DNA from 2 places in the Peribacillus sp. NPDC097225 genome. Region 2 is predicted to be linked to the other one. Evidence: riboswitches for the same ligand, from Rfam matches in the RefSeq annotation. Region 2 holds a riboswitch; the other holds the start of a gene.
What was found. Region 2 has a riboswitch for FMN ahead of ACIQXH_RS01230 (ECF transporter S component). Riboswitches for the same ligand answer to the same signal wherever they lie in the genome.
Positions count from the first base shown of each region.

Region 1: another riboswitch for FMN. It lies ahead of ribE (riboflavin synthase); the one in region 2 lies ahead of ACIQXH_RS01230 (ECF transporter S component).

Region 1 is NZ_JBIWDJ010000005.1:154,796-171,268, reverse strand. Features, by position in the region: gene ACIQXH_RS15815 (aspartyl-phosphate phosphatase Spo0E family protein) at 536-688, opposite strand; gene ACIQXH_RS15810 (FecCD family ABC transporter permease) at 1,523-2,497, opposite strand; gene ACIQXH_RS15805 (FecCD family ABC transporter permease) at 2,517-3,515, opposite strand; gene ACIQXH_RS15800 (ABC transporter substrate-binding protein) at 3,527-4,459, opposite strand; gene ACIQXH_RS15795 (ABC transporter ATP-binding protein) at 4,462-5,250, opposite strand; gene ACIQXH_RS15790 (DHH family phosphoesterase) at 5,443-6,612, opposite strand; gene ACIQXH_RS15785 (methyl-accepting chemotaxis protein) at 6,837-8,342, shown strand; gene ribH (6,7-dimethyl-8-ribityllumazine synthase) at 8,397-8,867, opposite strand; partial or broken gene ribB (3,4-dihydroxy-2-butanone-4-phosphate synthase) at 8,931-9,533, opposite strand; gene ribE (riboflavin synthase) at 9,552-10,190, opposite strand; FMN riboswitch at 10,339-10,469, opposite strand; gene ACIQXH_RS15765 (GNAT family N-acetyltransferase) at 10,757-11,347, shown strand; gene ACIQXH_RS15760 (tryptophan-rich sensory protein) at 11,571-12,299, shown strand; gene megL (methionine gamma-lyase) at 12,326-13,501, opposite strand; gene ACIQXH_RS15750 (DEAD/DEAH box helicase) at 13,766-14,902, opposite strand; gene ACIQXH_RS15745 (ATP-binding protein) at 14,954-16,228, opposite strand; gene putP (sodium/proline symporter PutP) at 16,383-16,473, opposite strand, start outside.
Region 2 is NZ_JBIWDJ010000001.1:242,028-258,500, forward strand. Features, by position in the region: gene ACIQXH_RS01170 (asparaginase) at 1-421, opposite strand, end outside; gene ACIQXH_RS01175 (YpdA family putative bacillithiol disulfide reductase) at 440-1,408, opposite strand; gene ACIQXH_RS01180 (Glu/Leu/Phe/Val family dehydrogenase) at 1,562-2,839, opposite strand; gene ACIQXH_RS01185 (genetic competence negative regulator) at 3,105-3,680, opposite strand; gene ACIQXH_RS01190 (MerR family transcriptional regulator) at 3,766-4,659, opposite strand; gene ACIQXH_RS01195 (metallophosphoesterase) at 4,757-5,563, opposite strand; gene ACIQXH_RS01200 (DUF2663 family protein) at 5,667-6,125, opposite strand; gene ACIQXH_RS01205 (LysM peptidoglycan-binding domain-containing protein) at 6,274-7,062, opposite strand; gene ACIQXH_RS01210 (CPBP family intramembrane glutamic endopeptidase) at 7,040-7,669, opposite strand; gene ACIQXH_RS01215 (RecQ family ATP-dependent DNA helicase) at 7,659-9,167, opposite strand; gene ACIQXH_RS01220 (YpbB family protein) at 9,164-10,231, opposite strand; gene ACIQXH_RS01225 (ferredoxin) at 10,519-10,767, shown strand; gene ACIQXH_RS01230 (ECF transporter S component) at 10,902-11,474, opposite strand; FMN riboswitch at 11,645-11,776, opposite strand; gene serA (phosphoglycerate dehydrogenase) at 12,116-13,690, shown strand; gene ACIQXH_RS01240 (hypothetical protein) at 13,780-14,994, opposite strand; gene sigX (RNA polymerase sigma factor SigX) at 14,960-15,541, opposite strand; gene ACIQXH_RS01250 (ATP-binding protein) at 15,716-16,473, opposite strand, start outside.

The DNA.
Region 1 (16,473 bases), on a different contig from region 2:
TTTATAGGCGATTTTTAATGTTTTTTCCTTTTTAATATAAAAATGGTATTGTGATCATGTACATCAATACAATTTTAAAGAGGTGAGGAAAATAACTACATACAAAATCCCTTTTTTACTTGCATTTATTGTAACTTTTTTAATTGTCTTATTTATTAATTATATAGGTCATAGAATTATTGTAAGTAATAAAAAAGGATATAATAAAAAAACAATAGTAACCCTTTTACTTCAAAGTTTAGTAATTTCAATTATATTAAATTGGGTTATTTAATCCCCGAACTCGAAAGCTGGCCCTTGGCCAGCTTTTTATTTTTGACCATATTAGTCAACAACACATTACCTAAGGAAGAGGACAACCCTAAAAAGAGTTGCCCTTCCATACATAATTCACTTTCAGGTCGAAGGTTCATCATGTCATATTTCCGTATGACATTAATTTATCATGTACAGTATTTAATGATTTACTCATATCTCAAATTACACTTACCCCTTCCAATGGTGGGAATATAATCTACTCTAGTTTATGTAATTTTTATTGCTTACTTATTAAACATTGTTTCAAAATCAATTTATCTAGCCTTTGACTACATTTCAGAGTTTCCTTATGATTTAGACCTTTTTCAATACCTGTTTCTAGAAGTTTTTTTCTAAATTCTTTTATTTTTAGTTCTAATTCTCTATACAATTTTATTTCGCACAAATTTAAAGCTCCTTAATAGATAAATAGTATCTTTCTTAAGCAAGTGTATTACATTTATGGAACTAAATATACAGATGGCATGAGATGTACTCGTATTATCTAAACTTCGTCACAGTTCGTTGAAACTGTGCAACAAAAAATTAAGCGTGATAGATAAAAATTTAATGCTATTACGAAAATAAATAGGTAGTTAACATAATTCAACTTATCGGTTTATGTATTCTTGAATTTTAAGGTCATTTATATCGCTGCAATACATTTGCAAGCATGCTTGCAAATGTATTGCACATAAGGGAAAAGTGTATTACAAATGTATTGCTTGTGTATTGCAAACGTATTGCACATGCGATTTTCGTGCTATCACGGTTTTGTTAGGCTTTGCCTAACCTAGCACCCTCGGTGATAGCAAAAATCCCTTATGCTCTTCAGTTTTTCTTCAAGGTATCCATTGGAGAGATTACTTTTGAAAAATCAAAAAAGCCGTTATCTTTTTAGATACACAATATCTGGATCATGAACGGGCCCAATATCTTCATCCTCCATATCTAACTGTTGAACAATAAAAGAGTCGAGATCCATGCCAGTAAACTTCCCTTTAGTCGATAATTCCTTCATTCTAGATCACAGTTAGCACTTATAGTTGTTCAAATTGAGGAGTTATGCTTAGAGGAATTTCAATACAAATCGTACCAATGGAGCTAAATTTAGAATGACTCCTGCACAATACAGGAGTCATCGTTTAGCTGTTTAAACTATAGGTCTTTTTAGACTGTTCATTTTATGGGGCACAGTTCATGGCAACTTGGTTTTTTAATCCGGTCAAGCTGTCTTCCTTAATAAATATAGGAAGTAAGGAGCTCCGATAATAGCGACGATGATTCCAGCTGGAATGGTTTGTTCACTATAAATGATGCGGCCTATTGTATCAGCGAAAACTAAGATGGCTGCACCAATTATGGGAGATAAGAATAAAAAGCTCTGATGCTTGGAACCGACCAGCTGTTTGGCGATATGAGGAGCAATCAATCCAATGAAACTAATACTCCCAACGACCGAAACCGCCGAGGCCGCTAATGCTACCGCAATGATCAGCAAAAGGGCCCGATCCCGGTTCAGGGAAACGCCCAGCCCTTTCGCCACCGTTTCATTAAGAGCGAGGAGATTCATTGCCTTTTGCTTCCAAAGTAAAAACGGTATCGCCACCAGTAGCCAGGGAAGAAGCGCTAGAATAAAGGGCCAATCGGCTCCCCATATATTCCCTGCAAGCCATTTGGAGATGAATTGGACATCCTCCTGTTTAGCGCCTGAAACCAAGATGATCATTAATCCCGATAATGCCGAGGCAAACCCGACCCCCATCAGCACGAGCTTGATCGGCTGGATACCGTTTTTCCTGTCCAACGTGAAGAGGACGATCAGCCCGGCTGTAATGATCCCACCTAAGAAACCTACTGCCGGTAACTGATAGGTATAGGAGTCTAAATTGGCGTCAACGAACAAGTAAAATAAGGTAATTGCAACCCCTGCTCCAGCATTTATACCGATAATACCTGGATCAGCTAAATCATTTTTGGTCAATGTCTGTAAAATGGCACCAGATAATGCCAGCGACATCCCTGCTAAAGTTAGGACCAGGACGCGAGGAAACCGAACGGAAAAGAGAATGAATTCCTCTTTGAATGTCTCATCCCCCAATATCGTCGGAATGATTTGAGAGATACCGACTGAGGAAGGTCCTAAGCTGATGCCGGCAAGGATACTTATGATCAGTAATAGGGTCGTTAAGCTATACATCCATCGTACATTACTTTTTTTACGCAAAGAAAGTTCGACCTCCTTTCTTTACCAAGACCAGGAAGAATAGGAACCCGATTAATGAGACCAATGCAACAATGGGGATTTCCAATGGAGCAATTACGATTCTACTAATGAAATCTGTTAGAACCATAAAGGATCCGCCGATTATAATCGACATCGGGATGATCAAACGGTAATCCGCCCCCACGATCTTCCGGACGATATGTGGAATGAATAAGCCCACGAACGACAAATTCCCTATTAGGGCTACTGCCGTTCCTGCTAAAACGATGACCACGAACATCAAAATCACTTTGATCTTCTTCGTCTTCTGTCCAAGCCCTTTCGCCACTTCTTCATTTAAGCTAAGGACGGTCAATGGTTTGCTATAGACAGTCGCCAACACTAAACCAAAGATGATGAAGGGGACAATGATCAAAGCATCCCATGTTGTGCTGATCAACCCTCCAGCCGTCCATGTACTGACATTTTTCGATACATTGAAAAGAATGGCTATACCACTTGAAATGGCCTGTAAAAAGAGAGAAACGGCCGCTCCCGCTAAAACGAGCTTTAGCGGAGATAAACCGTTTCTAGACGTGATACCTATTCCAAATACAAGTAGCATACCAATCATTGCACCTATAAAAGAACTGAACATAAGCATTAAGAAGGTGATTCCGGGAATGAAGGCCAATGCCAGGGTAAGAGCTAAAGTAGCACCTGAAGTCAGACCGAGTAGACCCGGATCGGCAAGAGGATTCCTTGTCATCCCTTGCATGATGGCCCCGGCAACTGCCAACGCGGCTCCCACGAAGAATGCTGCGATGACACGAGGAAGACGAATTTCTCTTAGCACATCATAATAGGGTCCACCGCTTCTTCCGATAACAGCTTCATATAAATCTTGAAAACTCGTATTTGCTGCACCATACCCTAACGCCAAGACCACGACCACCATCAAAACAACGAACGATAAAACCATTTTGCTTATAATAGAATAGGAGACTTTCATCGAATCTCCCCTTATTTACCTAGAAAAGATTCTTCGAAGAAGTCTAGTTGTTTATCGAAAGAATGGGCATCGGCGAAATAGAATGCAGAGCCTTCCGCATAAAATACCTTTTTATCTTTAACCGCCGGTATTTTGTTGTACCAAGTTGAGTCCATGAATGAAGTATCTTGTCCTTCTTTCACTAAATTAAGGACTAAATAATCCCCAACATAGTCACCTAATACTTCTTCGGAAATTCCAAAATATCCAGGCTCAAGGGCAACATCTTTAACAGCCTTTGGCATGTTCAATCCCATTTCCTGATACAGGATTTCCGTTCCACGTCCCCAGTTATCGCCAAATAAATAGATTTGCTTATCAGAGTTACCAGCAACCGTTATAGTAGCATCTTCCCCGATTTTATCTTTGATTTTGTCTCCTACTACTTTCGAACGTGCTTGGAAATCTTTAACCCACTTAGTCATTTCCTCTTCTTTATTGACTACTTTACCCACTTCGATACGTTGGTCGATGTAATTCAAAGCACCGTATGTGAAGATTACGGTTGGCGCAATCTCTTGTAATTTTTTAACGTCTTCCACATCATTAGAACCGATGATCAAATCTGGATCAAGTTCAATGATTTTCTCATAATCCGTGCTCGCTACCACTTCAGCATCCGGATATTTTTTGGCGAAATCCGGGTTATCTTTTGACCATGAATCCATTCCGACTACGTTGACACCCATTTCCATTAAATCTCCCACGAATAACGATAAAACGACTACGCGTTTTGGATCGGCGGGAACTTTAACCGTACCGTTTTCCGATTTATAGCTGATCGTACCCGATTTTTTTGCATCATCCTTACCTTGCGATGTTTCTTTAGTCGATGATTCATCATTTCCACAAGCCGTTAAAATAACCATTAATGCTGCAACTAAGAATAAAAGCCATTTTTTCATGTTCATTCTCCTTTTATTAGATCGTATGTGATGCAAACTGGTTTACCTGTACGGGGGTCTTTACTGATTTCCGCGTCAATTTTAAACACTTTCTTCAGTACATCTGGACTCATCACTTCTTCTGGTGTGCCCGCTTTTATTAAATTCCCACTCTCAAGAGCGATCATGAAATGTGAAAACCGGGCTGCATGATTCAAATCATGTAGAACCATCACAATGGTCCGATTTTCCTTTTCATTCAAGTTCTGCAAAAGCTCCAATACTTCAAGTTGATGGGCCATGTCCAGATAGGTTGTAGGCTCATCCAAAAAAATGATGTCCGTGTTTTGCGCAAGTGCCAAGGCAATCCACACCCGCTGTTTTTGACCTCCGGAAAGTTCATCTACAGAGTTGTGTCTAAATTCATATGTATTAGTAGACTTCATGGCCCAATCAATGATTTCTTTGTCTTCTTTTTTTAGGCCACCGAACCCTGATTGATATGGAAAACGACCATATGAAACCAGTTCCTCGACTAAAAGTCCTACTGCACTATCCTGTGTTTGTGGCAAGATCGACAGTTCCCTCGCCAATTCTTTCGTATTCTTTTTTTGTATTTCTGCTCCATCAAGAAAGACCTGTCCATTTTGATAGGGAATGATTCTTGTTAAAGCTTTTAATAACGTTGATTTTCCACACCCATTAGATCCTATGATTGTAGTAATTTGACCATCGGGAATTTCAATCGTCAAGCCGTTAACGATCACTTTTTTATCGTATCCAACTTCAACGTTACTAACGTTCATTCGCATGTAATCATTACCTCCCCTTTCACGCTGAAATTGATAATCGTTATCAACTACTCAACAATAAGATTATTCAGTATAATCGAATCTTTGTCAAGCGTTTTTAGGAGAAAAGAACTAAGGTACTACCCTCGTTTTTTTTCCCTCCATATAACAACTGCAAATAACAGCCGCCCAAATTTGGACAGCTGCATTGCCTTACCCTCTATTCACAAACTCTTCGTATCTTTCATCGTTCGCAAGCCAGGCTACATATTTACGTTTCGTGTATTTTTCCGCTTCCTCGAACGTATCAAACGATTTCTTTATCAGTTTTCCATTCACTTCAATGATCCACTCTTCTTCTTCATCATTTTCATAAATGAAGATATCCTGTTTATCTCTCGTTGAATATAGGCAACCTTCTGGTGAATTCTTCACATTCAATTGGTTCTTATGAGCGTCGCGCTTAATCGGTTCAGAGAAGAAGGTCTTCTCGACGAATTGGCTGTATGCTTTTTCCGACATCGTACAACCTGCGGCTTTTTGATGGCCGCCCCCATCATATTTCCCTGCAACCTCAGCTACATCTATCTCATCATGGATGGTGCGGAAACTGATTCTTTTGCTTCCGACCATAAGGATCGCAATATAATCCAGATGGGAAAATTCTTTTGATAGCTCATTACCCAATTCCGAATGGTAAGACTCGGCATGGACCACCCCAACTGTATGAGGACCGACCGTAGCCTGATACACTTCTCTTTTTTTCCTATTTATGTACCGATCCACACGACTCTCTTCCACTCCCAAAAGAGTCTGTTCCACTTCATCAAACGCGAAGCTTTCAGCTGATGAGAGCTTATGTGCAATCTTCGTTTCGAATTCTTCAATCGGAATCATGAAGAATAAGTCATTCAACCGCTTGGCCGTTACATTATTATTGGCCTGCCATTCCCATGTATCATATTGTCGAACCAATTCAACGAATTCAGAGAAAATCCGTGAAGGCTCCAGCCACTTTTGATCCACCGCATATTGATAGAATAAAGAAGTGGCTGCCGTTTGTTTGCCGTCTTCCTGTTCAACCGTAACAGATGCCCAGTCATGTTCATTCAAATGCAGCGCCGACTTATGATGGTCGATTAAAAGTGCATGTCCTCCATCCTCAACGAATTGCGTAATCATTTTTTCATTATCTTCATTTACCGAAAGATCGGTAACAATCAATGTATCCTCGATATTCGCCTGCTCAAGAAATGCTTCGACATTCTGATTAAGGCGGCCGATTGAATTATAGCTAACTACCACGTCTTCCCCAAATGCAAGCTTCGCGACGATTCCGCAGCCGACCCCGTCTAAATCATTATGTGTAAAAAGATAGTACACATAAACCCCTCCTAAAAACTAATATATTTACTTTTCCCTAAGAAATGATTTTCAATTGCAATCTTTACAATTGTAGCATAATCACATCCGACTATTTTAACACGGTTCCACCCAAAACCGCTTTGAACGTAAAAAAAAACCGGACACCTTCAATTTTTTTCTTTATTTTGTAATATTTACATCGTAATATAGATGAGTTACTAAATAGAAATCGAGGTATGACAATGTATCAGTTCAGATCAGATCGTGCATCAAGAGAAATAATAAATAACTCAAGACACTCGGCCATCATCATCTACACGCTATTCACGATTGCTGCCGGCCTCCTATTATCATTCACAGTCGGCATACCGACTCTAAACATTGGAATCATTGCCCTTTTTAGCATCATCCCCGTCGTTGTGGCCTCCATTTTGATCAAGCTAAAAAAATGGACACTCGGGGTTCCCTATCTTATCGGCATCACGATCAACCTTTTATTCGCTTCGATCATCATCCAGTCCAGTAGCCCTTTGTCATTGGTCCTGTTATATCTAGGGCTTCTTTTTGCGTCCATTTATTACGATTATTATCATGTCATCTTGTCGATCGTCCTATATTCAGGGTTCCTGATTTACCTGATTTTATGGTCAGAACCTTTTTCCTTGGTTTTATCTGAAAAGGGCGTCACTGTACTTGGTATCGTTCTTTTATTTATTTTAACTGCCATTTTATCCGTCTTTTTCAGTTTAATCGGTAGTGCTTCGATTAATGTCGCCTTGGTCGAGCTTGCAAAGAGCCGACAAACGGAAATCAAGACAAAGGATATGCTTGACGAAATCACTAAATCCGTTCATGGATTGACCGACTTTTACAATGAGCTGCAAGCCAATGTCCAAGTCACTGGAAATATCTCCAAGGAAATCACGAATGCCTTTATAGAAGTCACAAGGAATATTGAATCCCAGGCATTAAGCGCCAATGAGGTGAAAGATTCCATCGATTCATTCGATGGAGAGGTTCAACAGGCCACCCTTGCATCCGATAAAATGAAAGTCCATACGGTAGAAAATGAATCAAGCACCAAAGATGGACGTCAGGCGATGATCATCCTTGCCCAAGATATTATATCCGTGGGGGAAAAGGCTAAACAGACCGCCTTCTTAATGGAAGAATTGAATCAACAAAATAAGCAGATCCAAACGATTCTGGCAACAATCGAAGACATTTCGGACCAAACGAACTTAATTTCCTTGAATGCCTCCATTGAGGCGGCACGAGCGGGGGAACATGGGAAGAGCTTTGCCGTGGTTGCGGATGAGATCAGGAAGCTTGCTGTAAACAGCCGACAGGCGACCAATCAAATCCAGCAAATCTTACATCATATCTCCATCAAGTCTAATGAGGTGACAGATGGCGTGAATCAGAGCTTGGATGTTGCAGGCATGATAAAGGAAAAGTCCGAAGATGTCGAACACGTTTTCAAAGAGATGGAAGGAAACACGCTCCAAGTCATGGAACAATCGATCAAGCTTCAAACCATGCTTCAAGCTTTGACGCAAAACTCGAGTACGGCAACGAATGAAGTGACCAATATTGCCAGCATCGTACAGGAAAATGCCGCTTCCCTTGAGGAAGTCGCCGCGAGCGTGGTGGATCAGAATACCCTCATTACCCAAATGGAAAGTAACTTCTCCAGTTTTGAAGACCTTTTAAGAAGCCTGGAAAAGCTGACAGTCAGCGAGAAGTAATTTGTTCAAGAAGAAAGCCGCGGATGGTTGCCCTTCCGCGGCTTTCTATCTAATTTATTGTTCAATCAGTTTTCCAAGGTTCGCCATTTCTATGGCACTGACCGCTGCTTCATATCCTTTATTTCCCGATTTCGTGCCGGCCCGTTCAATGGCCTGCTCGATATTTTCCGTCGTCAATAATCCGAAGATGACCGGAACTCCGGTATCCAAAGCAACGGAGGCCATTCCTTTCGCTGCTTCATTGCAGACATAATCATAATGCGAAGTAGAACCTCTGATGACCGTCCCTAATCCAATCACTGCGTCGTATTTCCCCGTGTTCACAAGTTTCTTGGCAATGAGCGGCAATTCAAATGCTCCTGGCACCCAAGCGATGTCCACGTCATCCTCGTCAACACCGTGGCGTTTCAGACCATCCAATGCTCCGCCCAATAGCTTGCTTGTAATGAACTCATTGAACCTTCCAACCACGATTCCCACTTTCAGTCCCGATCCGATTAATTGTGCTTCGATAATTTTCCCCATGTCTATTTCCTCCTCATTTTAAAAACATCATGCATTTTGAATGTATACCTGTTCTTGCGATGATTCCTTTTGCTTACGGTATTGTACCAAGTCCGCAATCGTAATGAATTTCAGGTTGAATTTATCCGCAATTAGTTCCAAGTCGGATACACGTGCCATGCTTCCATCTTCATTCATGATTTCACAAATGACACCTGCTGGAGCAGCCCCACATAACTTGGCCAAGTCGACGGAGGCTTCCGTATGTCCCGTGCGGCTTAACACGCCCCCTGCCTTGGCTATCAACGGAAAAGTGTGCCCCGGGCGTTGAAAGTCCTCGGCAACCGAATCTTCCTTCAAAAGCTCAAGGATGGTAATGGACCGCTCGAACGCACTGATTCCGGTAGACGTGCTTTTATGATCGATACTTACGGTGAAGGCCGTCCCATGATGATCGGTGTTATCATTGACCATCGGATGCAAGTTCAGCTTTTTCGCTAACTGTTCGGTAATCGTCGTACAAATCAACCCACGGCCATGCGTCGCCATAAAGTTAATGGCTTCGGGTGTCGCCTTTTCTGCAAGCACCACGAAATCCCCTTCATTTTCGCGGTCTTCATCATCGGAAATGATGATTACTTTCCCAGCTTTCAAATCTTCAATCGCTTCTTCAATGGTATGGAACATCCTGTACACCTCCATTTATTAGAATCCATGCTTAGACAAGAATGCTAAATCCAGTCCTGGTTTTGATTCGCTGTTTTTCATTTGATGTATGATATATTTCCCTAACATGTCGTTTTCAATGTTTACGATATCGCCTGCCGCCTTCCTGCCCAAAATGGTATCCTGATGGGTCAAGGGAATGAGTGATACAGTCAGCAAATTTCCCTCGATGCCGAATATCGTCAAGCTTGTCCCATCGATGGCAACAGATCCTTTTGGCATACAGTATGTACTGAGCCCTTCTTCCAGTTGGATCACATAATAGACGGCATTTTCTTTTCGTTCTTTTTTCATGATGGTGCCCGTTCCATCAATATGACCTGAAACGAAATGGCCGCCGAAACGTCCATTAGCACTCATCGCACGTTCAAGATTCACTTCTGAACCTGGTTTCAATATCCGGATCGATGAAGCTTTCACCGTTTCAGGCATCACATCGACCGTAAATAAAGTCTGTGTGAAGGAAGTCACCGTCAAACAGACCCCGCTAACGGAAATGCTGTCTCCAAGATGGACATCTTCCAGTACTTTCTTAGAGGAAATGGCCAGTTCCATGCTGCTTCTTCCCTTTTTCATGGAATGAACCGTGCCGATCTCCTCAATGATTCCGGTAAACATAGTTTCTCCCCCTTTTATACACATATAAAAAACCCCTTAGGATGGCCTAAGGAGTTAGCAGGAGAAATGAGTGAAAAAAATGGTATACCTAATAAACCCATCATTTCATATTCTGAAAAAATAGGCGTACGTATACACTTGGATTTCACACGTCCTTCTCCCATCCAGACTGTACTGTCGGCTTTGGATTCTCACCAAATCCTGCCTTTATCAGGCTCGCGGGCTTAGAATTGCTTCATCACCGCCGGTTGGGATTTTCACCCGACCCCGAAGGACTAACTATTTTTTTGAATCTTCCATTATTTTAACACTCTAAAGTACGGATGTAAAACATCTATCCTAAAATGAATCGATAGTTGCAAGCAAATCCTATAAGAAAAGGGAGGAATCCATCCTATGTAAGCGACTATAGCCGTGGTGCTTACATATCAACGGATCCCTGCCATAATACAAATCTCGTATACACGATCCAAGAGAGATGCTAAAATTTGATTCCATTATTTTCTTATAAATGTGACAAATCATGATATAATAATTGGAAAATCAAGAATAAATGGGGAATTCAAATGGGAAAGACAAACCTTTTAATGGTTCAGCACAATCATATCGAAAGTGAGCGTATCATCTTACGTCCGGTTTCGCTTGATGATGCTGAGGATATGTATGAATATACATCTGATGAAGAAACGACACGTTACCTTTACGACAAACATAAAGATTTGGACCAGACTAAGAACTTCATAGCGAACTATTTCTTGGAAGAGCCTATCGGCAAATATGCACTCGTGTTAAAGGAAGACAACAAAATGATTGGGGCTATCGAATTCAGGGTGCATGAATCGAACAAATGTGGAGAACTGGGTTATACTTTAAACCGGAATTTCTGGGGTAAAGGCTATATGACCGAAGCGGGAAAATCAATACTGGAGTTAGCCTTCAATGTTTTGGATTTGGAGCGAGTATTTGCTGAATGTGATGTGATAAATGCCGCATCCGGGAAAGTATTGGATCGCTTAGGCATGAAGTGTGAAGGGATTCACCGTAAAAGCCACATGACGAAGGGTACATTATTAGACAGCGCCTATTATTCCATATTAAAAGAAGAATATGTAACCCCCGAAAAAAAGGATGAAACGGTTGTTAACGCTAAATCCTAATTTCACTAATTAATTAAACACCTTTAAAGGACCTTGCTGCAATAAAAGTAGCAAGGTCCTTATTTTTTAGACGTGTTGTACCTTTATCCCTTTACAGATCTTGAATACCTTCTTTTATCCACCAAGTAAGAATCCTTCCTTCCGATGTGCTAAAAAAGGTTATCTCTCCAATTTAAAAGGAATAAGATAATATGTCCCAATTTCATTCAAAGGAGGAAGACACATGCTAATTGTTCTTATCAACCTTGTTGCCTATCTATTCGTCATCACGATGAATTTCCTGGCTAATTACCTTCCCTTCAACGGCCAAACCTCAGGAGAAGTTTCCGGGAAACTGGACGTTCTTTTTACCCCAGCCGGCTATGTATTCTCGATATGGGGATTGATTTATTTTCTTCTTGCCATCTGGGTAGCCAGACAGTTTATGGGGAAACACCAAACAAGTCCCGCATATATGGTCTCTTTCCCATGGTTCGCCTTAAGCTGTGTATTTAACGGAGCCTGGCTATTAGCTTGGCATTACGAATACTTCCTGTTATCCGTCATCATCATCATTACACTTTTATTGACCTTGATTGTCATTTACACAAACATTATAAAAGTGAGGCATGCCTTTCTCGACTTGATGCCCTTTTCCGTCTATCTAGGATGGGTGAGCGTCGCGACCATTGCTAACATTTCCTACTATCTGACCTATATCGGCTGGAATGGTTTCGGGATTTCCGATGTAGCATGGACGATCGCCCTCTTACTCGTAGCCACGGCTCTGGCATTCTTCTTTGCCATCAAAAACAAGGACTGGTGCTACCCACTCGTCTTCGTCTGGGCCATCATCGGAATCGGCGTAAGGAACAGCACGCCCCATCCGACAATCACCACCACATCCTATATCCTGGCCGCCCTCATCCTCATCCTATCCATAACCGTCCTGATCAGGAACCTCAGGAAATAATTCAGGAAATAAAAGGGGTCAGACCCCTAAAACGCCTGTTCAAGGTCAGACCAGATGTCATGCCAGGATTCTAGGCCGACGGAGAGCCGTATGAGTTGGTCGGTGATGCCCATCTGCGTTCTTGATTCTTTTGGGATGGACGAGTGTGTCATCGTAGCGGGATGCTGGATCAAGGATTCAGCGTCTCCTAGGCTGACCGCGATTTTTATAAGCTTCAAGTTATTGAGGAATCGTTGGGCATCCTGTTTTGTCCCCTCCAGTTCAAAGGAAATCATGCCTCCACCGGATTTCATCTGTTTTTCCATGATCCGATAATCCCCTGATTCTGCGTCGCCTGGATAATAGACGGCCTTAACCCGTTGATGCTGTTTCAGCATGCGAAAGATCTCCGTTGCATTAGAAGCGTGACGATCCATCCTGACTGGCAACGTCTTTAATCCCCGCAACAGCAACCATGCATCAAATGGCGAAATAATCCCTCCGATATCCTTCTGTGTTGTCATGGCCACCTGATTGATAAACTCCTTCTTTCCGACAATCAGACCGGCCACAACGTCCCCATGTCCACAAAGATACTTCGTAGCACTATGAAGGACGACATCACATCCAAATTCCAGTGGCTTCTGTAAATATGGAGTGGAAAACGTATTATCGACCACGACAGGCACATTATTCTCCTTGGCGACTTTCATGACCAATCCTAAATCGATCATTTTCATCGTCGGATTAATCGGCGTCTCAACATAGATGCAGGTCGTATTCGGACGGATCATGCTCCTTAGCTGGTCCTCCGTTTCCATATCGCAAAAATCGTGGGTGATTCGGTATTTTTCCTCCATCAGTTGAAGAAGGCCGAAAGTACATCCATACAACCCTTTTGAACAAACAATATGGTCATCGGCTTTGGTCAAAGCAAAAAGGACCGCAGACACGGCAGCCATCCCTGAACTGAACGCAAGTCCCGCTTCACCGCCTTCCAAGGCCGCAATCTTCTCTTCCAGCACCCGAACCGTCGGATTTCCCAGCCTCGAGTAAATATATCCATCTTCTAAACCAGCAAACCGGTTTTCCCCTTGTTCGGCCGTATCGAACGTAAATGTCGAGGTTTGAAACAAAGGTGTGGTCAAGCTTCCTAAATGCTCCTTCGAATCATATCCTTCATGAATCACAGCTGTTTCAATATGCTTATATTTCTCTCCCATTCTAACTCCCCCTATCCAAATAGCTATATCTATCATATGTTAAAAAAACATATTTTGAAAGCGTTTTCAATGTAAGTCGCCTGGGCATTCGTACAGGATCAGTCCTGTTGCCCTTGTTAATCATCCACAAAGCTTGTGAAGCGGCCAGTTTTCCTTTAAAAAGCTTGCAATCTATCAAATAGGAACGTCAAATGAGGATAGCCGGATTACGCTACAGAACATAAAAAAAGAGACAGCCTTCATGGCCATCTCCATTCTTCATGCCTATTCTTCTTCTACGATATTCCCACCATAGAAAGTGACTTTCGTTAAGGGGATTTCAAGTTCGCGAGCCATTTTCTTCAACTCACGCTCTTCTCTTTCCGTCACGATCGAGATGACCGTGCCATCCGCTCCGGCACGTCCCGTTCTACCAGACCGATGAATATATTGGTCAATGTTTTCAGCCATATCAATATGAACGACGGCTGTCAGTCCTTTAATATCAAGTCCACGGGCCGCCACATCGGTTGCAATCAACATCGGTGACTTTCCAGAACGAAGCTTACGCAACGCTTTTTCACGATCGACTTTATTCGACTCCCCGTGAAGTACGCCCATTTCGATGCCTTTAAACTTAAGCTTCTCATGTAACACGCTAAGCTCGGCAATATCGTTCAAAAAGGCCAATGCCTTCACATCTTTCAATCTTGTGATTTTCTCCAAGATTTTGGACTTTTCGCGTCTTTCGACTACAAAATAAAGATGATCGACCTTCGAATCCATTTTTTCACTTTTATCAACCTTGATCAATTCTGGTTCATTCATGAATCCTCGGGCCACTTTTTCCGTTTCTTCGGGAAGGGTCGCCGAGAACACCATGATTTGGCGGTCCTTAAGCGTCGTTTTGATAATATTGTTGATTGTTTGCATATGCTCGGGAATGATCAATTGATCTCCTTCATCGAGTACGATCGTTTTCACTTCATGCATCTTCAACTTCTTTTGGGCAATCAATTCATAGACACGGCCTGGTGTTCCCGCAATCACTTGTGGATGCTTCTTCAGTTTGTCCAACTGACGCTTCACATTGGCACCACCAATGAAGGCTGCTCCAGAAATACCGCTACCTTCCGACCAAATCCGAATCTCTTCATTGATCTGCATCACCAATTCCCGTGATGAAGCCAAGATTAAAGCTTGGGGGGATTTTTTTTCAGGATCTATTTTTTCAAGCAATGGCAGTAAATAAGCAAGTGTCTTTCCCGTCCCCGTTGGAGATTCGGCCATGACGTCTTTTCCTTGTGCAATGACAGGAATCGTTTTCGTTTGTACCGGCGTAAGTTGTGCAAAGCCTGACTTTTTCCAGACTTCCTGGATAAATGGCTTTCTATCGTTCAGTAATACAGGTAATTCGCTCATATCGTTCTCCTTTAATAAAAAAACTTTTCATATCCTTTATAGTACCATTTGTTATAGGGTAGTAGCCAACGGAATCCGAATTGTCACCGTCGTCCCTTTATGTTTCTCACTTTCAAATCGCATCTCACCATTCAATCGATGGACAATTTTCTGACAGATGGTAAGCCCGATTCCCGTTCCCTTTTCTTTTATCGAATAAAACGGTTCACCAATTCGCTCCAACCGCTCCGGCTCCATCCCGATCCCATTATCACTGACCATGACTATAGCATGATCATCGATGATTTGCAGGGATATGTCAATTTTTCCATTCTCACCAACAGCCTCGATGCCATTCTTGATGAGATTGATGAATAGCTGTTTAAGCTCGATCGAATCGGCCATGACTAAAACGGGGTCTGCCCCTTTCACTTCAATGGCCATCTCAATATTGTTCAGGTTCGATTCAGCTTTCATGAGTGTATACACTTGATGCAGGCAATCCCCAAGGTCCAGCTTACGGAAGGTGACATCCTGTTTCTTGCCAAGGACGAGCAACTCGCTCGAAATGATATTGATGCGTTCAATTTCCTTTAACATGATGTCAGTATGCAACGGGTCGACTTCCTTGGACATATCCATTAATTGCACGAACCCTTTTAATGATGTTAACGGATTTCTTATTTCATGTGCCACTGCTGCCGAGAGATGCCCGATGACGGAGAGCTTTTCAGACATGACCATCAATTCCTCTTCACGCCGGACCTTGGTAATGTCCCGGACGATGGCATAGATTCCAAGTAACTCCTTGTGGACAATGATGGGCAAAAAGGTGACACGCATGATTCGCTTTTCGTCATCCATCCTCTGGATATTCGTTTCGAAGTGTACAGCTTCTCCCTCCAAAGACTTGATAAAATAATCAGATGCTTTTTCATTTTCGATCAAATCGATGAAGTATCCCGCTTGTTTTGCTTTTAATGCCTCACCTCGGACCCCGAGGAACTTTTCGGCTTTTGGATTAACCGACATGATCCTGCCTTCAAGATCCAATTGTAGAACACTATCTGGATTGTGCTTAAACAAGGATTGATACTGCTCATCCTTCAAGTTGAATTCCTGTTGGGACCGCAACATTTTCCCTGTCCAATACCGGATGATGACATAGAGAATGATCCCGGTTATGAATATATAGATCCACCCCTTCGAATGCTGGAACATCGCATAGGTGTGAACATTCTCTTTTGCGCGGGACATCGAGATGTAATCGGTAACAAAAATCCATAAGGCCCCAATGATCATATATATAATAGCTACTTTACCTGCAATTTTATGTGAATGGTTCATCGCGTATCCTTTATATTTATTTTTTGGCTTATTATTCCCAACTCACTCAAAAAAAAGTCCTCATGCACTACACATAAGGACTTTACAGCTATTGTACCATATTTTTGCTAATGATTGAAAAGAGAGTGCCATCCATTCAATTGAACAGCGCATTCTATTTAGTTAGGTTTTTAACAGCCTGATCAAAATCTTCGTCTATTTCTTTAGAAGGTTTCGCCGATAACATACTGAAAATCACGACGGCA
Region 2 (16,473 bases):
CAAGAAGAGGGCTCGCAGCAGTTAAGATAGAGTTTCTTAAATTGGAATACACATCTGTTCCAACTTCTTGCGGAGACCGTTGCGAACCTGTCACCACAATCGGGCGATTGTCATTAATTGTGAGATCCAAGAAGAAAGCCGTTTCCTCTAATGTATCCGTACCATGGGTCACAACTATTCCAGCCACATCCGGATCTTTCAATTCTTCTTGAATTGCTTGTTTAAGTTCATCCATTCTATTTAAATCCATGGACATGCTCGGTATTTGAAAAAGATCAACCAGTTTAACTTCAATTTCCTTTGGTAGCTCGCAAAGGGATGCCAACTCTTTTCCACTCAAAGCGCCTGATGATAACATGCCGCCCGTGGTTTCTTTACTTGCAATCGTTCCACCTGTCGTGATTAATGATATTTTCTGCATTGTTACCCAGCTCCTTATTTACATATCCTTTGAAGCTAAATGTTGAGCAATTAATCCGCCGTGGAACCTGCCATTTTCAATGAAAATTTCATTGGCATTATTTCCCGCTGCCAGGACACCCGCGATATAAAGGCCTTCAACATTTGTCTCCATCGTCTTCTCATCATAAGTAGGTCTTCCTGTTTCTTGATCAATCGAAATGCCCATTGCTGCTAAAAATGAATGATCGGGGTGGTAACCCGTCATGGCAAATACAAAATCGTTTTTAATTACCTTTTGCACGTCACCAACATGATAAGCCACACTATCTTCAGTGATCTTATCTACAGTGGCATTAAATTCCATCACGACTTTACCATTACGGACCAATGACTCGAACTCAGGAAGAATCCATGGTTTAATACTTGTAGAAAATTCGGATCCTCTATAAAGGACTGTAACCCTTGCCCCGGCCTTAACCAATTCCAGTGCTGCATCCACACTTGAGTTTTTACCACCAATGACAGTAACGTCACAGTTAAAGTAAGGATGTCCCTCCTTGAAATAATGGAACACTTTAGGAAGCTCTTCGCCCGGAATGCACATATAATTAGGATGATCATAATAACCTGTAGCTACGATGACACGTGACGCCGTATAATTACCTTTAGATGTTTTAACGAAAAAGCGTCCGTCATCCTGTTTTCTCACTTCTTCAACCTTCTCGAACTTATGTACCCGTAATTCTTTTCTCCTGACAACTTCCCTATAGTAGGCCAGTGCCTGATTTCGCACGGGTTTCCGATTTTCGGTAATGAATGCCGTATCCCCTATTTCTAACTTTTCACTGGAACTGAAAAAGGTCTGATGGGTAGGATATCGATAAATGGAATCGACTACGTTTCCTTTTTCTATAACAAGGGCCTGAATTCCCTCTTCTTTTAGAGCAATAGCAGCTGACAGTCCACATGGGCCCCCACCGATTATAATTACTTCTTCTTCATTCATTTTACACGCACTGCCTTTCCAACAATAATATTAAGTTATATTCTTCTCCTATTAAAAAATCCTATCATTAAATGATAGGATTTTTTACATATCTTTTCAATGATAATGCTCGTACGCTCTAGCAATACAAGTTAATCATACATCATTAAATTATTAAATCCATCCACGGAAGCGAGATGCTTCTGCCATTTTCCTAACACCGACCATATATGCTGCCAATCTCATGTCAACACGTCTGGATTGGGAAAGATCATAAATGTTATTGAATGATTTCACTAGTATTTTTTCGAGCTTTTCGTCAACTTCTTCTTCAGACCAATAATATCCCTGATTGTTTTGGACCCATTCGAAGTAAGATACGGTAACGCCCCCAGCCGAAGCCAAGACATCAGGAACCAATAAGATTCCACGATCCGTTAGAATTTGCGTAGCTTCTATAGTAGTCGGGCCATTGGCTGCTTCAACCACGATGGAAGCTTTAATGTTTGAAGCATTCTCTTCCGTGATTTGGTTTTCAATGGCGGCTGGAACCAAAATATCGCAATCCAATTCTAGAAGTTCTTGATTAGTGATTGTCGTTTTGAACAGTTTTGTAACCGTACCGAAACTGTCTCGACGGTCAAGTAAATAATCAATATCCAAACCATCTGGGTCATGAAGTGCACCATAGGCATCGGATATACCGATCACTTTAGCACCGGCATCATGCATGAATTTCGCTAAGAAACTACCTGCATTCCCAAATCCTTGTATGACGACTCGTGCCCCTTTAATATCAATGCCGCGTTTCTTAGCCGCTTCATTAATGCAGATGGTCACACCTTTAGCTGTTGCAGATTCACGTCCATGAGATCCACCTAGTACAAGAGGTTTACCAGTAATGAAACCAGGCGAGTTGTATTCATCTATACGGCTATATTCGTCCATCATCCACGCCATGATTTGTGAATTAGTAAATACATCTGGTGCAGGAATATCCTTTGTGGGTCCTACGATTTGGCTGATTGCACGGACATAACCCCGGCTAAGTCTCTCCAATTCCCGGAAGGACATATTACGTGGATCACATACAATTCCACCCTTCCCACCACCATAAGGAAGATCAACAATGCCACATTTCAAGCTCATCCAAATGGACAGTGCTTTTACTTCACGTTCCGTCACATTCGGATGAAAACGAATGCCACCTTTTGTAGGACCAACAGAATCATTATGCTGTGCCCTATATCCTGTGAAAATTTTGACGGAACCATCATCCATACGAATTGGCATTTTCACCGTCAATAATCGTAAAGGCTCTTTTAAAAGCTCAAATACTTCTTCAGGATACCCCAGTTTGTCCAGTGCTTTATGTATTACTGTCTGGGTAGACTTTAGCACGTCATGTTTTTCTTCCTCATTCACATGGCTATTCCCTTTTGCCGATTCCATTATAGTACCCCCTATATAATCTAGATCCATTATTATTAGTGATAAGTGCTCTTCAGTGCTAGTATACACCTTCGCAATATTAAAGCAAAGAGTAAAAATGGGAATTTAAAAGTTAGAAATATTCAAAAAATGAAAACGGTAACATTTACGTTTATATACTTGATACTTCCCCTAATCTTAGAGGTTAAACCGAAAAGGAACGAGGTTATCCAGGCAAACCGTTTTCGGCTATATTTGAAGTGTCTGCCCTGTCTCCTCTTTTCTACTAAATGAAATGCGTGATTAAAACATGTATGGCTTCCTTTTCAATTAGGCGGGTTCCGTATTCATTTATGCGGGATAATGTCAGCGTCGAAGCATGGCCATATTCGGCTGCAAGGGAGATGACCGTTTCATAAGTTGCATCCCTAACACCCTCAATCAATAAATAGTATTTTCCTTCATAAAAATAAAGGGCACTATTGAGCATCCCTTGGAGGGTCAGACGATGACACAACTGAATTACATCTTCAAAATCGTGGAAAACATAAAGAATATGGGGAGATTCATCAACTTTAACCTGCAAATCCAGAAATTCTTCTTCCTCAGTAAATAATTCTTCTTCATCCTTCGTTACTATAATGATCAACCCTTGAGCAGGTAGGGAAAATATTTCAATGGCAATCGAACCACTCATTTTAAAACTGAGCTCTTCACAAGCTTCTTCCACCATATCTTGAAACAATTTGTGCACTTTCAAGGAATTCCCTAAGATGTCTTCTTTTGTGATGCCTCTATCAATTAAATCATCGAGGGTCAAAAAAATCTTAATCTTATTGTTCGTTAATCGTTCCAGTTTCATAAAAAAATGCCCCCTGGTTTCCATCTTCATACATCATATGAAGACTTGGTCTCAAGGTGCATATCCATTATTTATGAGGAAAACATTAAAATTTCAACCACTTATTCCAATCCGATTGGAGACCGCCAATGAATACATGCTTGAATTTATTACGGTCATCGTCAGAAAGATGATTCAGCGCTTCTCCCCCAAGACCTATTTTCAGGTCAGGGAACTCCTGCCATAGCTCATCTATCAACTTTAAAGTTCCCGGGAGATTCTCAGAAAGCGAACATGACATAAAGAGGTAAGATGGTTTGATTATATTCAATACAGTAAAGAGGTCTTCATCAGCTATCGATTCACCTAAATAAACCGTTTCATACCCTTTTCTTTTTAAGAAGATTGTGAAAATCAGCAAACCGAATTCATGCTTTTCCCCTGGCGCACAAACAGTTAGTGCTTTTGGCAATAAACCACTTGTCGGGATAGTATGCATAATCGAACTGATTCTAGCTTTGATAATGGATGAAGCAAAATGTTCATGGGCTGAAGTAATTTCACCATTTTCCCATTTATTGCCTATTTGAACCAAGATACCTCCAAGTACTTCAACTACCGTTTGCTCGATACTGTACATACTGAATGCCTGACTAATAATCAGCTGGGCCTTATTTTCATTGAAGCTTAACAGTGCATCAAGGAGTTCATTCGCTAATTTGAGCGTTTGTTCATTATTTTGCTTGGTTTCGTGGACATCTTCCGCTATCCTTTCAGATCCTTCAAGCAACGAAACGGCTTGACTAATCGTGAACCCTTGGTCTGTTTTATTGATTAACCACTTTAGGATTTGCAGATGCTTTTCCGTATACAATCTGTGACCTGAATCATTCCTGATAGGTTCAATAAAGTGATAACGTCTTTCCCACGCCCGTAAAGTACCTGGCTGGATACCTAGCAGTTTAGAAACTGCCTTAATATTATATTTACCTTCTTGCATAAGTTTACAAGGCCTCCAATAACAGAACATCATTGATGAAATTATAGTGGATTAATTCCACTCTGTAAAATTCAAATATGCTCATTGAGTTAACGGCCTAATAGATTTTCTCCAAAACCTCTCCATATTCTGTAGATTTCCCTTTTTTCAATGTGAACAGATGGGTTTCCGGCTTTGCCTCAAGCCTTAATGGCACAGTACTTGTCCCATATCCATTACTAGTTATGTACATGCATTCCGTTTCGTTCCTTATGCCTCCCAAACGATATGGGCCAAATCCAAATATGCGTATCTGCCCACCATGGGTATGCCCCGAAAGAACGAGACTGATACGATTTTCTGACTTTAGTTGTTCTTTAACAAGTGGATTGTGACTGATCAAAATCCGAAAATGCTCATCCCCGCAGTCCGAAAGAGCAAGGTCGAGTCTGTCTCTTTCAACTGAAATATCATCTATGCCTAAGAGAGCAACCTTTTCTCCTGACTCCGACTCAAAAGAAACGGAAGTGTTATCCAATATCTTGACCCCGAGATTCAGAAGTGAGGCATCCAATTCATGAAAGTCCCCTTCGTAATCATTATTCCCCCATACAAAATATATAGGACCAATCTCTTTCAGTTTCAAGATATTTTTTTCTACCCGCTCTAAAGGGACTCCACTTTCCCTGATATCCCCTCCAATAATGACTAAATCCGCTTTACCAACGACATCTTCGATTAAACGATCCGATATGATTCTCCGATGTAGATCGGAAATAAAAAAAATCCGAATTTCCCCAAATCCTTCCGGAAAGTTGCTGAAATATAAATCCTGGATAAGTAGCCTATCTTGTTTAGCTGTACTCCACATGTAAAAAACCATCACACATATAAGCAGTACCAAACCCAAAAACACATAAACCAAAAACATCTTTCATTAAACCTTCTTTCTTTTCAATTACCGAAATCCTTCCGAAACTTACTCATAAAACCATAATACCCGCTATTCAATATTCCTAACTAGGAGTTTATTTATTTTCATGAAATAAGTTAATATCATAGTTCTTCTTCATCATGTCAAATACCTTGTGCCGATTTTTCCATTCATCCTCTTTTTCCCACAACTGTTTGCTTTTGTTGATAATTTCACATCGAAGCAATTGAAATTCCTTTTCTGCTTTATCCATTTTCTTTTTGATCATCATCATATAACCATAGATTCCGGTCGTCGCAGCCAAAAATAAAAAATGGCTAAAATGGTCAACAAAGACACTGAACATCTTAAAGAACGAATAGGAATAAGGAACAACTATATATAAATAAAGATATATCAAGAAAAGAGCAGCGATAATCATTGTTGCCCATAAACTATGAAGATGCTTCTTTTTGAGCGTCTCGAATTTTTTTTTGCGGACCACAACATTCTGTAACATTTGTTTTGCCGCCTGATCGGTTTTATCATCCAATAAAATGATTGCCGGTTCCATTTATCTTCCCCCTCTTTCCTAATCCTTCAAATCATGATATGAGGTTGTCTTGGAAAAAATGATAATGGGGGCGGACCTTTACTATAAATAACCCAACCTTAGGAAAAAAAGCACCCTGTCGATCTTAAGAGACAGAGTGCTTTTGCTTTTACTTTTTCAGTGGTATCTTCAAGACTTGTCCCTTCGAAATCTCATTGCCATTCAGCCCGTTCCATTTCTGAATTAGCGCAATGCCTTCCTGCGATTTGTAGTAGTTCATCGCAATCCTGAACAATGTCTCTTCTGCCTGAACCGTATGGTAAACAACTTTATATCCGTCAGCCTCCGATTTGGTAGCTGCGGCATCCCCAGAAGCTACTTTATTATCTGCTTCTTGTTTGGCTTTCGCTTCCGCTTCTGCTTTAGCCTTTGCTTCTGCCTCTTGTTTGGCTTTCGCTTCCGCTTCTGCTTTAGCCTTTGCTTCCGCTTCTTGTTTGGCTTTTACTTCCGCCTCTGCTTTAGCCTTTGCTTCCGCTTCTTGTTTGGCTTTTTTCTTTGCTCTTTCTTCTGCAGCCTTATCTTCCTCTTGCTTTTTTTCTTTAAGCTTAGCAGTATCTTTTTCTTCTTTTTCCTTAATATCCCCGGCCGTTGCCGTTGTCGGCACAGCCTCTTCTATAGTTTCTTCGTCATCACTAAAATTCACCACTTCACTACTTTTGGTATCCTTTTCAGGCCTATCCTGAAGGTATGTATAAAGACTATAAAATCCTATAGGAAGCAAAATGAAAAATAGCGATAATAATTTAATCATTGGGAACTTTATCTTCACTTTGCTTTTTTTCTTTTTACTCTGATGAACCTCACTTCTTTTTGGTAAAGATGACTTCACCTTATGACGATCGGATCGCGTACGAAGTTCTCCAGCTTGATCGTTTTCATTCTCTTTTACACGACTCATCTAAGTCACCACCCTCTTCACATACTGCCAGCTTTACATACTTATGTCTTATTAATATACCGAGGATAAAATCTATTAAAAAATGGGCTGTGATCGTCACTAAAATATTTTGGGTCCATTCAAACAAAAATCCGATGAGAAAGCTTAAAAGCGTCACATTCAAAAATAAAAACCAATTAAATAAGTAACGATAATGAACCGCCGCAAAGATAATGCTCGTCCACAATAAGCCTATATGTGTCTGCATAACACCACGAAATAATAATTCCTCGCTAACCGCTACTAACAAAGAGACGATAAAGATCATGGGATATGGTAGGCTACTGAAAATGCGTTCATTGACTCCACCATCATCCTGATAGGAAACAGGGGTCACTTTCATCATGACCACATCAAAAATGACCACTAAGATTCCAGCAGGGACACCTATCAACAAAATATCCATATCTTTAATGTCAAATAAAGAACGAAAGGTAGAAAAATCTTCAAATAAGATAATACCTAAAAAAAAGCCAATCGTTAAGAGAATAATTTGGGTCAGGAACAAATTATATAGTAACTGTTTGTCTGTCAGCTGTTTAATTAATTGCGCCTGCTTATTTTTCATGCCCATTATCCTTATCCAATAAGATAAAAGCTAATTCCTGTTTCCATGTAGAATATGAATTACCCTGCTGTTCCTTTACTGCCGGCCATACATCCAAGATATTTTTTGCATCTATTCCACAACGATCGCAACATACGTCATTCCCTTTTCGCTGCTCTTCTTCAAAATAATGCAAAATGCCCAAACGCCTACATATTTTAGTATGAATCCAATTCAAAAAAACGTTCAGCTTTGCCTGATTTTGCATCTTTCTTGTATGACAATAGTCTTTCATCCTTGTTCTATGCAATGGTGAGTCATCATCCGTCAGAAATTGTGTAAAAAAACGGAATTGAATATCATTCAAAGAAAAGCTCTGAAGAAGATGCTCTTTTTCAGAAAGACTTAAATCAGCCATACTTCTATTCGCTTCATTTAAATACGAACAAACGGCCTCAATTTGATGGTCAGTTGGTAGCTGTTGTTCCATCAAATGCAACGGAAGTCCTTCATCCCCTTCGCTATATAGTAAAATGGCTACACTTTGTTTTTGGTCACGGCCTGCCCTCCCTATTTCTTGAAGGTATGATTCCATTGTGGATGGCATATGAAAATGGATGACAAATCTAACATCAGCTTTATTGACTCCCATTCCAAACGCACTCGTTGCACAAATGATTTTTAACTGGCCCAAGATGAATTGCTGCTGAATGAGCATTCTTTGCTCCTGTTCCATACCTCCATGATAATAATTGACACTACCGACTCCATTTTCCTGTAAAAAACCCGAGACCGCTTCAGCCACTTTTTTCGAAGAAAAATAAATAATTCCACTACCTGGGAATTCCCTGACAAGCGAGAGGACACGGGCAAGCTTTTCTTCGTAGCTATATATATTTTCCACAAGTATCGCGATATTTTCCCGATCAACGGATGAAACGATTTCCTTATGTTGGGATATATTCAATTTGCTGATAATATCTTCCCGTACTTCTTTTGTTGCTGTTGCCGTCAAGGCAAGCGTTAATGGGTTATTTAACTTACGCCTCACTTCTCCCAAGTTCAAGTAATCCGGCCTGAAATCATATCCCCATTGAGAAATGCAATGCGCCTCGTCAATGACAAATAAGCCTATGTCAATTTTCCTTAAAGACTGGATTACACTTTCTAGCCCAAGCATTTCGGGAGACAGAAAAATAAACCGATACGTTTGCAATCGTTCAAATGCCTGTTTTTTTTGATACGCGGTCAAAAAAGAATTGAGGGTCAGAACACTTTTTTCTCCTCTCATCTTAAGCTGATCCGCCTGATCCTGCATCAGGGATAATAACGGCGAAACAATTATAGCCGTCTTATTGATAAGGTAAGCAGGGAGTTGATAACATAATGATTTACCAGACCCTGTGGGAAGCATTGCCAATGTGTGGGTCCCTTCTAGCAAGGATTCGATTACCTCATACTGTCCAGGACGAAAATTGTCAAATCCAAATTTATCTTTCAGGACTGTATTCAAGTTCATCCTCTATCACCTATTTTCGCAAGTACAAGCCTTATTTGAAAAAAACTAATTTGCTCATTATCGACAGCTTCCTTGATTACCTTGAGTTTTCTCGTATTCAACCGTTTAATGACCGTAATGATTTTGTCTTCATCCTCTATTGGAACATAGTCATTTATCGAAAAACTTTTGTCCGATAGCACGATTTCTACGAGATGATCCTCAATCGTATTTCCTTTTAAACGACGAATCTCTGCAATTTCCTGTAGCGTTTTCCCTGCCTGAATATATTGCAGAGTCGTATGTGTCGATTGTGTTAGATGAGGATGCCCACCATTTTTCCAATCATGGATTAGAGAAGCCAACAGAGGGTAATCGCGTACTGTTGATATCTCTGCGAGCATTTGATGCAATGAATCGAGAAAAACGTAGTGCACAAACCACTCATCAATTTCTTTCCTTTTTCCAATCTGCTCAAACGTAAGTCCGATTCGATTGACTCCCGTAATTTTCAAAACAAAAATGTCACGGTTCAACTCACTTTGCATCTCTAAGAGGGTGACCAATTCATCAAAAAGATGCTGAGCAAGTAACTCTCGATTTTGTTGGTTGGCATATAAAAAACCCTTTACGAATTCCTGTACTCGTTGATTCTGTTGTATCGGATAAAAAGGCCTTTCATTGTGGACAATATGGGATATAGTTTGGATAAGAAGATTGAGTCTTCTCCAAAAATCCGGGGTGATGTTTTGGTATTTCCACCCATTTAGTGATAAAGGAAGAGGCCACTTTTTGAAATAAGAGGCCAACGCCCCTCCTCCTTTTTCACTAATCAAATACACATCGTTTTTTTCCGTTGGTTCGATTAGTTTCAGTTCAAGAAACAATTTTATGTTTTGAGATAACTCCTCCCGGGTAAAACGAGGCATAGTCCCAAATATGTTCGTCAGCCCAAATAAGTGCGCATCCTGAATAGTCTGGGACGATTTTTTACCCTGAAGCATATGATAAATTGCGTAGATGGAACGCTCACCTTGGAACTTTTGTATCGCATATAAAATGATTGCTTGAAGATAATTGTTCATGAAACTCACATCCTTGTTCCATTTATCCAATTATATTGTAACAAAAATCTGCAAATACCGCCTTTTTTTATGTCATATATGCAATGATATTTGTGAATAAACAACTAAATACGTACTCGTTATAAAGAAATTTTCCCAATAATTTGTGTTGACTTTTCATATACTTCCGTATTATCGTTACATTTTCTATTGATAAGTTCGGCTTTCGGTCTTACAATAAGAAAGAGATGTTAATCTATAATAAAAAAGGTTTTGAGTTGTAAATCAACTTAGGAGGGGTTTTATTCATGGCTAAATTTACTATTGTTGATAAAGAAACATGTATCGCTTGTGGAGCCTGTGGAGCTGCAGCACCAGATATCTATGATTATGATGATGAAGGAATTGCTTTTGTTACGCTAGATGATAACGAAGGAATCGTTGAAATCCCCGATGTTCTTATAGATGACATGATGGATGCATTTGAAGGATGCCCCACAGACTCTATCAAAGTCGCAGACGAATCATTCGAGGGCGACGCTTTAAAATTCGAATAAGTATAAAAGCCATTTTCATTTTGAGAATGGCTTTTTTTATGTATTTTTTAAAACTTCTCCCCATACATTAAAGAGGCAGAAACAACCCAGTTATCATCTGGTTGTTTCTGCCTCTTTTTATATATTAAGCATGTTTATATAATACTTGTTTTATTGATCCATGTTTGGAGTTTAACAAATAATAGCATGAAAACGGAAGTAATGAGCACCCCTTTAATGATGTTAAAAGGGAGTATTGCCGCAGTTATGAATTGTCTTGACTCTGGTGCGGTCATGGCATCCCATCCCATAAAGAAAGTATATGCCGGTAAAAAGACATAATAGTTCAAGACACTCATAATTAGCGCCATGGAAACTGTTCCGGCTAGCAAGGCAAATGTCATTCCTTTTTTCGAACTTATTTTTTTATATACATAATATGTTGGCAGTATGAATAATACCCCCGCTATAAAGTTAGAGATATGTCCAACCGGTACACCAGTATCGCTTCCAGTCATGACCATATCCAATAAATTTTTCAGGAATTCAACTAAAACTCCTGCAAGCGGTCCGAAAATCAATGCCGCCATCAGTGCTGGGATGTCACTAAAATCAATGTTCAGAAAAGGCGGAAATCCCGGAAATGGAAAATTCAAAAGCATTAGTAGGTAGGAAAGACTTCCTAACATTGCAAGTGTGACCATCTTTTTAACTTTGTTCGATTTCATAGTTCTCTCTCCTTCTTTTTCTTGATCTACCTTGAAAAAGAGGTTAGGGATCCTTCATAAATGTTGATGTTCAATAAAAAACCCCTTAATTCCGACAGAATTAAAGGGATAAATTAAAGGTTTCATCAAACAAACGTTCAGCACTTGACTGTTTGAACGCATTCAGGAACCTCCATCTTCTCCCATCCAGACTATACTGTCGGCTTTGGAATCTCACCAAATCCTGCCCTAAGGCTCGCGGGCTTAGAAGAATTTTCTTCATCACCGCCGGTGGGGAGTTACACCCCGCCCCGAAGATAGACCTATAAAATTAATTTACAATTTTCATTATAAATGATTTTTCTTTTTTTGAATAGTATTTTCATCGCAACTATGAATTTACACTGATAAAATATTACACTTTTATTCATTTTAAACAAAATATGTATTTATAATCATGACGTTTTACTCTGTCTAAAATAATTTTTATTTTTAGAAAATTTCGGCTCAAACCCTTTGCCCTTGCGGTTTTGGACAAGAGAATTTCAAAGCAACTTTAATTAAAGCGCTTACATATAGGTATGCTAAATTGACAGTTTTCCCATTTCAATTGTAAAATTAACTGAAATTTAAGAGAATTTTACCTAGGAAGGTGTTTACACGTGTATCAGATTTTAGTAGCAGATGCCATTAAACCAGAAGGACTCGGACCGCTTTCAGAGGCATCCAATATTCTTCTTATTCAGAAGACTGTAGAAGAAGCAGCAAACGAACTTGATCAGATTGATGCAATACTGGTTAGAAGTGCAACAAAGGTTACAGAAGATTTAATGAACCGCATGCCAAAACTAAAGATCATTGCTCGCGCAGGTGTCGGCGTTGATAACATTGACATTCCTGCCGCAACAAAACGCGGAATCGTTGTTGTGAATGCTCCTGACGGAAATACAATTTCAACAGCTGAACATACATTTGCCATGATGGCTTCCTTGATGCGCCATATTCCGCAAGCTTATGCTTCCCTGAAAAATGGAGAATGGAAACGCTCTTCTTATACAGGAACGGAACTTCGTGGGAAAACTTTAGGCATAATTGGTTTCGGACGAATTGGTGGAGAAATTGCCAAACGCGCAAAAGTTTTTGGAATGGAAGTCATAGTTTATGACCCATTCTTAACAGCCGATCGTGCAAAAAAAATGTCCGTAACTTCCCTGACTTTAGATGAATTGCTCCCTAAAGCGGATATAATCACTGTACATACACCTCTAACGGACGAAACTAGAGGGTTAATCAATAAAGAAAAGTTACTCACCTGTAAAAAAGGCGTGTACGTATTGAACTGTGCACGTGGCGGAATCCTAGATGAAGATGATTTATATGAAATGATTGTCGAGGGACATGTAGCTGGAGCCGCGTTGGATGTATTTGTTGAAGAACCACCGCTTGGCCATAAATTACTTGAACTTGATAACGTCATCGCTACTCCTCATTTAGGAGCTTCGACTAAAGAAGCCCAATTGAATGTTGCCGTTCAAGTCGCCCAAGAAGTATTAACCTATTTTGAAGGTAATCCTGTATCAAGTTCAATTAACCTTCCAGCCATTTCTAAAGAGGTATTCGAAAAGGTTCAGCCATTCTATCAACTAGTCCAACAAATGGGCTCCATTGCCTCACAATGCATGAAAGAAGGCATTCAGGAGATTTCCGTAACTTATGCAGGTGAATCGTTGGACTTCGACACCGCTATTCTAACAAAAAGCCTAATAGCAGGCTTCTTCAAATCAAGAGTAGATGCTTCAGTTAATGAGGTGAATGCGCTATTGGTTGCTAAAGAGCGTGGCATTACCATTGGCGAAAAGGTTTCTACTGACTCTCTAGGTTATTCTAACCTGATCAGTCTAAAAGTAAAAGGAGACACCCGCGAATTAACCATTAGTGGTACTCATATCGAGAACTATGGTTCCCGGATTGTCAATCTGAATGGTTTCAAAATTGATTTCCATCCAGAAGCTAATTTACTTTATATCCAACACACTGATAAACCTGGAGTAATCGGTAACGTCGGTAAAATTCTTGGTGATCATGCAGTAAATATCGCGACTATGCAAGTTGGTCGTAAAGAAGCTGGCGGGGAAGCTATCATGGTATTGAGTTTCGATAAACCATTAGAAGATAATATGAAGCAATTCTTAGAGGAAACACAAGAAATTACTTTCATGGCCCGAATAGCTTTATAATTTCCACTTAAGGATGCCCCACTAGCGGGCATCCTTTTTTGTTGAACGACCCTCATCTGCCTCTCACATCGCAAGCATGCACTTGACCTTTAATTAACTAAGTTAGGAGCAACGGGTACTGTAATCTCTTCCGATAAATTCAGAGAACCTACCATTTCTACAGGGGAGTTTTCAAACTTCACCTTTGCATAGCCAAAGTCTTTAGCTGTAAATAGAATGACTTCCAAACCTTGAAGCGACTCTGAATCATTCTTCAAGCGGCCTTCTTGTGCCAGTTCTACAGTTACTAAACCCCCATCATATCTTAGGTTCTCCCACTTCAAACTCTCCGGTAGAGCAGAAGAAATCCCTTCTATGCCAGGTTCCTCCTTTGCCGCTTGTAGGGCCTCTTCCATGTTCTGATAATCGATATTGCTAGGCACAAGGAAACTTGAAGATGATTTATCCGTGTGATAAAGAAAGAATGTGCGATTCTTGTGCCGGGGAATTTCTTCTTCTATTACTGTTCCGGCATGAGCAAAACTGGCACCAGATTTTCCGTCCGTTGTAAATGTCACTTTATCAATATTTAGATAGGATAAGGTTTCTTCCATGGTTCTAAGAAACACGATATCCTCATCCAGCAGATTACTGCCTGCCCTTAATTCGATATTTGCTGTGTTGTTGGTGGGAACATGGGATACCTTAATATCTAGAGGGAAATAATCGGACAGGCCATATTTTTTCTCATTAATGGTCGACATCTTTTTTACCACCTGATCCAAGGCTTCCGTTTCTTCGATAGTATCGACTACAAAAGATAGAGGTACGATAAAATTCTGTTGGTGATCAGGCACGCCTAGAGTTATTGTCGACTTCCCCTGCAAATCTTCTGAGTAAATCGCACGAATGGGTGTTTTTTCTTTTTCCACTTGTTGAGATTTACTTTTCAATTCATTTTTTTCTATTGGTTCGCCCTCAATATCTTCCTTTACATCCTGCTTTTCATTTGATTCAATATCATGCTTTTCTTGCTTATCCAAAATGATCTTACTTTCTGAAATGGCCAATTTTCCATTGCCGTGGCTATTAACCTCCTGCTCTTGAGATTCATCTTTTCCAATCATCAGTGAAGATCCAATGATCATCATTAAGAATAAGGAGGCAATGCCCACAATACGAGGAATCCAAAGTTTTTTACGGTTTCTTCTTTGCTTACCTTCTATCCTCGAAAACACTTCTTTCTTCGAGCGTTTATCTTTTACCTCCGGAAGTTGGCGAAGCAAGTCCTCAATTTCTCTTTCTTTCCAACGGGATTTCTTCAAAGGAATTCCTCCCCTCTTCTGATGAATCATCCATCATTTTTTTAATCGCTTTTAAAGCGCGGTGTTGCGTTGTTTTTACCTTACTTTCACTCCAATTCAGTACATCCGCGGTTTCTGAAATGGACATGCCTTGTATGTACCGTAAAATAATGACTGCTTTTTGATTAACAGTACATCGATTCAAGCAACGATATATCTCTCTGACATTATCATTCATAATGGCCACTTCTTCGGGAATCGGCTGATTATCTTTAATCATCTGACCATCCCAATCAATAGTGGGAATGATTTTATTCTTCCATCCTTTTTGTTTCCGAAAATAATCAATGGTCACATTTCTCGCAATGGAATACATCCAGGTTTTTTCACTACTATTGCCTTCAAAACGATTATAGGCCTTCATTATCCTGATATAAACTTCTTGAACCAGGTCCTCTGCCGTTTCACGGTCTTTGGTCATATAATAAATGAATTGATAAATTTCCTGGTGATATTTTTCATAAAGATCGTGGAAAATGGAATTCATTATTTCTCCACATCCGTTCATAATTATAGTCGATATTTTCATATGAAAGTTACATACTTATTTTATACTAATTACCCAATTTACTCCATATACTGCCCGCAAATAAAATATGGGCATCGGCAATTAGGAGAATCCAATTGCCTTTGCCCACTCTGTTTCTCATGTATCAAGATTATTTGCCAAGCAATCTGACATTTATTCAGCATTTTCCAATATTCGAGGTAGAATAAAGCTGAATGTTGTTCCCTTTTCTGGTAAACTGTTCACCGAAATATATCCATCATGTGCGTCAATGATATTTTTAACAATGGCCAGACCTAGGCCCGTACCAGACCGTCCACGGGTACGTGCTTTATCCGCTTTATAAAATCTCTCGAATACGAATGGTAAGTCTTCTTCCGGAATACCTGAACCAGAGTCCTTCACATCTATAATCAAGCCTCTGCGATCACTCATTTTTTGAATGACATCGATTTTTCCGCCTGCAGGAGTATGACGGATTGCATTATCAATTAAATTCGTCAATACCTGCTCAATTCTATCAGGGTCAAAATTCCAGTTGATCCCATCGTCTTGAAGATGCGTCGTAATCGTGATCCCTTTATCTCTAGCCAGTCCATAGAACTTACTTGTAATCCTCTTTAAATAGGGGGAGACGGAAACCAGGTCATAAGTAAGGTTCATTTTCCCTGATTCCAATCTGGCTAGATCCAATAAATCATTAACTAAACGTCCCATCCTCAACGATTCATCATAAATGATCTGAGCCATTTCCATTTTTTCAGCTTCACTGCCTGCTATATCATCTACAATGGCTTCACTATACCCTTGTAGCATCGATATCGGGGTCCTTAACTCATGGGACACATTGGCAATGAAGTCCGTCCTTAGTTTATCCATGCGACGTTCATCACTCATATCACGGATGATGGCGACAGCACCGCGGATATTAT